Regions from separate parts of the Bacillus cereus group sp. BfR-BA-01383 genome, predicted to be linked through region 2. Evidence: a T-box and tRNA genes for the amino acid it is inferred to sense, from the RefSeq annotation. Region 2 holds a T-box; the other holds one or more tRNA genes.

Region 1 (4,386 bases), on a different contig from region 2:
TCCCATTCACGAACTAACTTCCGATTATGTTGCAATGTCCCTTCTTCTGTTTCACTCATTATTTGTTTCATATAGTCGTACGTTTTGTCGAAATTAACCACCCAGCATTGGTCCTTTTTAAAACACGTTTGACATGTTTTTGCAGTAATTGTACTTAAGAACAAATCTGCTTCTGTCTCTTTATCTTCCTCCTCCACATACCCATATACAGAAAAGCTATTAGATAAAGCAGCAAACACATTTGCAAATTGATTGATTTTAGTCGCTGTAACATCACGCATTCTTCTTAAATATTGCTGTTGATCTTGCGAATGTTCCTGTGTACCTGGCATAAATTTAGCAATGCGATCCATAACAAGTTTCGGTGTTAATAAAAAGAACACAATCGCCACACCAGATTCAATTAAAGTTGTTATAATGTTTGTTTGCTTGTCTACATATAGCGTAATCAAGCTTGTTCCAATTAATAAACCCAAACTAACGCCTAGACGCTTCCCTTCTTTTAACAACCCACCAAGCAATCCAGAAAAGGCAAGCAAACTGAGCTGAGACAAACTGGACACATTTGCTAAACTTAATATCAATCCAGTAACGACTCCTACTGTAGACCCTGTAGCAGCACCTGCAATAAATGCAAACACTAGCACCAAATACCTAGTAAAAATATGTTGAATAGAAGCATCATATACAAACCAATCTGTTGTACCTGTTAATACAGATGCTAGTAATATAATTAAACAAACAATTTCTTCTGTCTCTAATGCTTGCTGTTTCCCTTTCCTTTCTACTAAAAGCGGAACACTTTGTAAAAATATCATAGTTAATACAAAGCTAAGTCCTGCCTCAATCGTACTAACGAGTAAATCGTACATGGTGACAGTTTGTTGTGCGAAATAGACTACAACTAAATGTGCGGTTAATGCGGAGATAAATACTTGGAATGGAACAAGTCCAACAGTTTTACGTGTAAACCGACTAAAGAAGATATTATAAATGAAGAAGGTAAAGATAGATGCAAAAGTAAAAAATAGATTATCTATCGAAACTGAAAGTGCTCCCCCCATTAGAGCCAAGAACGCGAGCGGCATTTTATCCCGCTTCATAACATAAACAGCAGCGAAAAACGGCAGTGCAAACGGTAAAATATTCGTTAATATATATGCTCGTCCCAAAAGAAAACCAATAACAACAATAATAAATCCCCATCTAAAGAAAACTTGCTCAAACTTCATTCGCAACTTACTCGTCCACTTTATTGTTCCAAGCTGACCTTCATTCATTGCTAATGCACTTGTATTCATAGTATTCCTTCCTGCTTTAGGCATATTTTTAACACCACCTGCATAGTTTAATTACTATCATTATAAAAGATGATTATTGGGATTTTTGTCAAAACAACAGTTTTCACTTTTATAATCGTTCGACTTTTTATTCGAAATAAATCTACATATATACACAGTATGTAATTTATCCCCAATGATTTAATGGAAGATTCAGAAAATATAGGGTGATTTTGTAGAAGTGTTGTATGTCTTGATTTATTTAACAAAAAAAGATCATGCAAATTTGCATGATCTTTTTAGATGACCCGTACGGGATTCGAACCCGTGTTACCGCCGTGAAAGGGCGGTGTCTTAACCACTTGACCAACGGGCCGTTAAAATAAATATAGCGGCGGAGGGGATCGAACCCCCGACCTCACGGGTATGAACCGTACGCTCTAGCCAGCTGAGCTACACCGCCATGTCGTCTTATTTAACGGACAATTAGTATCTTACATCAGATATAATTTAAAGTCAACACATCTTGAAAACTTTTTTAAAAAATATATTTTCTCACATAAAAAAGCACCCCGAGCAATTACTCCGGGTACCTCTCTATATGTTAAGAATTAAACGGTCTTATTATCCGCGACGTGCGCCACGGCCACCACGTTTAGATTCTGTGTTACGCTTTAAAGAAGTTAAACGATCTTCACTATCCTTTAAGAAGCGTGCCATTTTTTGCTCAAATGTTTCTTTTGGAGCTCGGTCATTACCGCCACCGCGGTTATCTCTGTTGAAAGAACGATTATTATTACGTTGTGGACGTCCAGAACGTTGTTGATCGCCGCCACCGCGTTGGTATTCACCACGTGGACGATCTCCTTCTGTTTTTTCACGCTCTTTCGCTTTTTTAATAGATAAACCAATCTTACCATCTTTTTCAACGTTAATAACTTTTACTTCTACTTGGTCGCCCACTTTTAAGTGATCGTTAATATCTTTCACATAATTATCAGCAACTTCACTAATATGAACAAGACCCGTTAAGCCTTCTGGCAGCTCCACAAAAGCCCCAAAATTTGTAATACCTGTTACTTTACCCTGTAACTTGCTGCCTACCTCGATTGACATAAAAAAAATGCTCCTCCTTAGTGGTTAAAAAGTCAAATTTTACTTTATTATATATAATCCTAAAATATAGTGTCAATAAGACATACTCTACTTAGATACAGGAAAAATTATCTCCCCTTTTCCAGAGAAGAAATAATCCCTTCTAGCAATCTTTAATACGTACTCTTCATCATTTAACTTTTGAACTTCGTCTTTTAGACTTTTTTCTTTATTCGTTAATGAATCCAATTCTTTTTTCATGTCCTTAACTTTTGCTTCTTTTGCTTTAATGGAACTGTTTTGTTGATAAAACGTTACACTAATACTCGCAATAATTGTAAAAGCAAAGACAAGAAAAACCGCTAAACGGCGATAAAGTCGCTTCCTGTTCTCATCCGTTTGTATTATATGCTCTTTAACAGGATTTGGACTCTGTTTTTCGATTGTTCTTTGTCTCAGTTCCCTCATTTCCGAGGTCCCCCTAACTTCTTTTTTATACGCTCCCATAATTGGAAGATATGTCCCTTCAATTTTACTATATATTGCAGGAAACCTACATGTTTCATTATAAAAAGTTTAACACGATTAGGGAGAAGTTTCCATATGAGCGAAACAATAAATCGAACAGGCCAGAAAAAAACTTTCCATATGAAAAGTAATATCCAAATCACCATTTTCCATAACACATGTCCAATTGAAAGCAGTATACGAAATAAGAATAATATAAATGCAATAAATAGCTGCGCTATAATAATAACAGGTTTTATCATGAGTAGCTTTATAATTTGAACAAAAAAATGTGTTGTTTGCATAAAAATATAGATGAGAAAATTTAACAGCTTCATGTATAATGCTTTCAACAAGCTTTGATATGCCGCAAAACCACATAATAATGCCAAAAACACATATATACGTAATTCTGCTTCATTCACAAGCAGTAATACATAAAAAACGAATAATGCTTGGACAATCCAAAATAGTATATCATGTATAAATACAAGCCAACGTTTACGTTCTTGACGCTTTAAAAAACGTTGATATGTATCTAAAGATGCTCCAATCCAAGCGCCCATTCCAATCATTGAAAGCATTGTATACAACTGAATTGTTAGGCTCATTTAAACAACTTACTAAAGAAACCTTTAGTTTTCTCCCCTTGATTCTCATCAATATACAGCATCTCATGAACTTTGCCTTTAATCGATACAACGCCTTTTTCTACATCTAAATTTTTCATTTGTAAATTTTGACCACGAATTGTTAAAAAACCCATTACGGTCTCAAGCAAAAACTCTTCGCTATCAAAACTCTCTACCTGCTTTACACCAGTAATATCGATTACACGCCTGCCGCGCATAATAATATCATGCTCTATTGAAACGTTTTGTTGATTAGAAGACGTAGGTGAGTAACCATTATTCACGTAAATCCCCCCATAGATTTATACTAGCTAATAGTAATGTATGAGGGGATAACCTATTTTAGAACAAGCCTTCTTCCGCTTTTACTTTTTCCTCACGAACTAAGCTATACATGTTTGCTGCATCTTCTTTTTTAGTCGTTTCTTTTAATTCATTTATTTTTACAGTTACTATTTTTTGACCAAAACGAATTGTTAATTCATCAGCCACTTTCACATCTGAACTCGCTTTTGCCACTTGACCATTAATTGCTATTCTCCCTTGGTCAGCTACTTCCTTCGCTAATGTTCTTCTTTTAATTAAACGTGATACTTTCAAAAACTTATCTAGACGCATATAAAATCCCCCTATTAACGCTCTGTTTGTTTTGCCTCTTCCCATAAAACATCTAACTGTTCTAATGATAAATCTTGCATCTCTTTATTCATTTCAGCTACTTTTGCTTCCATGTATAAAAAACGACTAATAAACTTCTCATTAGTTGAACGCAACGCCTCTTCTGGGTCTATTTTATAATGACGGGCTATATTAACAAACGCAAATAGTAAATCGCCAAATTCACCTAACATCTTTTCCTCATCCATGTTTGC
Region 2 (4,386 bases):
TTGAATCCTCAAGACCTTTACTCATCTCATTAAACTTGTCCAATTCGACCTGATCATGTTGTAGTAAATAACCTCTTAAAGCAGATAGTTGTACTTGATAAGCGTCTCCGCGCTCTTTTAAGTCTGTTGCAAGAGGAGAAATATCTGTTTGTAGTGCTTCAGCTTTATGTGACTGATCGATAGCGAAGTATAAAATGAATGCTAAGGCGATGCCGAATAAAGCACAAATCGTTCCCATCATGAACATTAGTTTTTTTCGAATGCTAATAAAATTCATATGATAAAAAGCCTCCTTTTTAAAATCTTAGTATTAGGATTAATTAATGTAAAAGATTGAAAGAAAGCTCTATTCCTATTGGAATAAAGCTTTCTTCTTTCCTTTAGGAATTATAGCAGACAGAATGGGAGAGAGAAAGATATATTTTAAAGTAAAAAAGAGAGATTGATATTAATAAATGTTCTTAAAATGTATACATTTGTATATCCAAAAATTCATAAATAAATATTAGAAAGGCTATTGTAATTTGAAATAACATCATGTATACTTCTAATTAGCTGATAACGATTATCACTATCAACTGAAACATTACTCTTCGTTATGTTGGTCATACCCCTTTTTGACGACGTAAGTCAGAGACAAAATGTTGAAATATCTTGTGTCCTATTCTACAGAATTATGGTAATCTCCAACCTCAACTTATATGCGTGAGCATGCAAAAAGGATCCTATCCGTGAAGGGATCCTTTTTTGCATGTTGTCGCAATTATTGTATATAGACCTGGTATTCGTTCTTCAATTCCTTCTGGTGCAGTAGAAGGGAAGACCCATCTTTGATGAGACCCGTGTTCTTCAACTAGTTTTTCAATTTTAAAATGTTCTTCCGCGAGCGTTGTAATAATTTCTCCTAACGTCCAGCGACGGATGGTTGTTTTCGGTAAAGACTCTTTTTGTACTTCTGTAAGAAGAATGCTGTAAGCAACATCATCTTCAATTAATTCTTCATCGAAATAATTTCCACTTGCTCGAAATGATGGATGGTCTACTCCTAATAGCTTTGTGTATATTGGATGGTAATCACGAAGGATAAGCATTCCGCCTGGCTTTAGTAATTGAGAGATTTTTGTAAAGAGCGGTTTTAAATCTAAAAAATAATGGAGTACACCAAGTTCCAGTAATACGATATCAAATGATTCGGAGAGTTTTACATCTAATACGTCAGAGACGATGTACTGGATAGAGACATCTGCTGCTTCTGCAAGTTCATTTGCATATTTCGCATTACTTGCTGAAATATCAACAACCGTTACGTCAGCTCCTAAAAGGGCGAAAGCAACGGCTTTATTACCTTTTGACCCGAGTAAATTAATAATATGTTTTCCTTTTGGAGATTGTATGTAAGGTAAATAATGTGCTACTTCGCGCATGGGATCTTCCATGAGCTTTTTCGCATAATTTTCTGGTGCACCGTGGCGATTCGTCCATGCTTCATAGGCTGCTGCATTCCAGCTTTTTTTATTAATAGTGCTTAGTTGTTTTTGATTCAATGTTATCCCTCCTTTTATGAACGTATAGATATTCGGCAGGAGGGTGAGATTTCCTGTTTTTTTTGAATTGAAGTTTGATTTTTCTGTTATTTAGTCGTAAAATACGTGTTATACGTAAAAGCGTTGAAAAGGAAAAGTAGGATGAAAACATTCTTTCCAGAGAGCTTCGGTAGCTGAGAAGAAGCAAGAATATTCATTTGAACAATGGTCTTTGAGCTTCGTCCTGAACTTATCAAATGATAATAGTAGGCGGCGACGAGAGTTGGTACTCGTTATCAAAACCACAGTATAAGAGCATAGAGCTCCGTACTTGTTAAGGCTAATTATGTGAGTAATTGGCGAAATAAGGTGGTACCGCGACTGTTTATACAGCCCCGCCCTTATCTTTTTTTAAGATAGGGGTGGGGCTTTTTATATTTTAAAGGAGGAATTTAAGATGAGTATTTTTATTGGAGGCGCTTGGCCGTATGCGAATGGTTCGTTACACCTTGGGCATATTGCTAGTTTGTTACCTGGAGATATTTTAGCACGTTATTACCGGGCAAAAGGTGAGAATGTGTTGTATGTTTCGGGAAGTGATTGTAATGGAACACCGATTGCAATTAGAGCAAAACAAGAAGGTGTGACCGCGAAAGAAATTGCTGATAAGTATCATGAAGAATTCCAGCGATGTTTTCAGGATCTCGGTTTTACGTATGATTGCTATACACGTACCGATAGTGATCACCATCATGAAACTGTTCAAAAAGTTTTTTTGCGTTTATTAGAAGAAGACTATATTTATAAAAAAACAGTGGAACAAGCATATTGCGAAACGTGTACGCAGTTTTTGCCGGATCGTTATGTAGAAGGAATATGTCCCCATTGTCATGAAGCAGCAAGAGGAGACCAATGCGATGCTTGTTCTGCTATTTTAGATCCGCTCGATTTGTTAGAAAAGAAATGTAAGTTATGTGGTAGTACGCCATCAGTACAGGAAACAGAACATTTCTATTTCGCATTGCATAAATTTCAGCACCAAATTAAAGAGTCTGTAGAAATCGCAAAGCAAAAAGGAACATGGCGTGACAATGCAATTCAGCTAACAGAAAGATATGTAAAAGAAGGATTACAAGATAGGGCGGTGTCACGAGATTTACCAATCGGGGTTCCAATTCCGGTAGCGGGATACGAAGATAAGAAAATTTACGTATGGATTGAAGCTGTGACAGGGTATTATTCAGCGAGTAAACATTGGGCTAAAGAAACAGGAAAAGATGATCAAAAGTTTTGGGAGAGAGATGCGAAAACATATTATGTACACGGGAAGGATAATATTCCATTTCATTCTATCATTTGGCCAGCTGTATTACTTGGAATAGGAGAGGAAGCAATCCCGCGCCATATCGTTTCGAATGAATATTTAACGGTTGAAAAAAGAAAGTTATCGACAAGTAAAAACTGGGCAGTATGGGTACCTGACATATTGGAACGCTATGGTCCAGATTCTATTCGTTACTTTTTAACAGTCAATGCACCAGAAAATCGTGACACTGACTTTTCATGGCGTGAATTTATTTACAGTCATAATAGTGAATTGTTAGGTGCATATGGAAACTTCGTGAACCGCACATTAAAGTTTATTGAAAAATATTATGATGGTACGGTGCCGAAGGGAACTATTGATATAGAGCTGAAAGATAAAATAGAAGGATTATATAAAAATGTAGGAGAGGCGATTGAGCAAACTAAATTTAAGGTGGCATTAGAGACAATATTTGAGGCAGTACGTTTTGCAAATAAATATTTTGATGAAAAACAGCCTTGGAAACAAAGAGAAGATGACCCAGTTTCATGTGAAGAAACGATTTGTAACTGTGTTTATCTTATCGCTAATTTTGCAAATCTCCTGGAACCATTTTTACCATTTTCAAGTGAAAGAGTTCGAAACACATTGTCGATTGTTAAACAAATTTGGGAACCAGAAAATACGTTACCAAACCGAATTAATAATGTGCAGCCATTATTTGAACGAATCGATGTAAAACAAATTGAGCATGAGATAGAGAAGCTATATGGAGCGGTAAAGTGAGATAGAGAAAAAGACCTTTCAAATAAATGAAAGGTCTTTTGTTATGTGCTATGCACGCTATTATGTTTCCTTCCCTTCCTAGCCGTAAGCAGCTGAGGAGTGAAAATCCCAATCACTATAAAAATAATCCCAATCCATTGCATGAATGTTACGACTTCATGTACAAGTGTAATAGAAGCGATAATAGCAGTTGGTAATTCAGCTGCACCTAAAATAGTACCAAGTCCTATTCCGACTTTCGGTACACCGATTGAAAAACAAATGACAGGTACAACAACGCCGAATAATCCGAGGAAGAAAGCATATTTCCATAGACCGGCTTGTAAAGCGCCATCTGTTAAAAAGGTTGGCGGGAAGAATAGACATACGATAAGAGTAGCACTTGTTGTCATGAGAAAGCTTTTCGTGTAAGGTGGAGCATCTGTAGCGACGCGCCCACTTGCAAAAACATAGAATGAAAAAGAGACAGCAGCTAATAGTCCAAAGATAATCCCTTTCGTAGAAAAACTTTGTCCGAGACCGTCAAAGATACCACCTGCAAACAGCGTACCAGTAAATAAAATAATGATAGATATAACTTTCTCGCGGCTTGGAAATGTTCGATTTGCAATTGCTTCGATTACTACACCAATCCAAGTGAACTGGAAGAGTAGGACGACAGCGATAGATGCTGGTAGTTCTTCTACAGAAATAGCGTAGAAAATCCCAGTCATACTCATCGTTGTTCCGACTGTTAGTAAGGAAAAGAATTGTTTTTTTGTTACTTTATGA

What was found. The T-box of region 2 lies ahead of metG (methionine--tRNA ligase). A T-box ahead of a tRNA ligase gene usually reads a tRNA of that ligase, here a tRNA-Met.
Region 1: it has a tRNA-Met gene. The T-box ahead of metG (methionine--tRNA ligase) is inferred to sense a tRNA for this amino acid. The anticodon was not compared.

The regions. Positions count from the first base shown of each region.
Region 1 is NZ_JAKUFP010000034.1:27,824-32,209, reverse strand. Features, by position in the region: gene spoIIE (stage II sporulation protein E) at 1-1,325, opposite strand, end outside; tRNA gene MR065_RS22415 (tRNA-Glu) at 1,585-1,656, opposite strand; tRNA gene MR065_RS22410 (tRNA-Met) at 1,670-1,743, opposite strand; gene MR065_RS22405 (S1 domain-containing RNA-binding protein) at 1,905-2,396, opposite strand; gene divIC (cell division protein DivIC) at 2,484-2,843, opposite strand; gene yabQ (spore cortex biosynthesis protein YabQ) at 2,840-3,493, opposite strand; gene yabP (sporulation protein YabP) at 3,490-3,798, opposite strand; gene MR065_RS22385 (RNA-binding S4 domain-containing protein) at 3,857-4,132, opposite strand; gene yabN (bifunctional methyltransferase/pyrophosphohydrolase YabN) at 4,147-4,386, opposite strand, start outside.
Region 2 is NZ_JAKUFP010000010.1:136,796-141,181, forward strand. Features, by position in the region: gene MR065_RS12620 (methyl-accepting chemotaxis protein) at 1-277, opposite strand, end outside; gene MR065_RS12625 (class I SAM-dependent methyltransferase) at 726-1,544, opposite strand; T-box leader at 1,659-1,929, shown strand; gene metG (methionine--tRNA ligase) at 1,981-3,615, shown strand; gene MR065_RS12635 (EamA family transporter) at 3,657-4,386, opposite strand, start outside.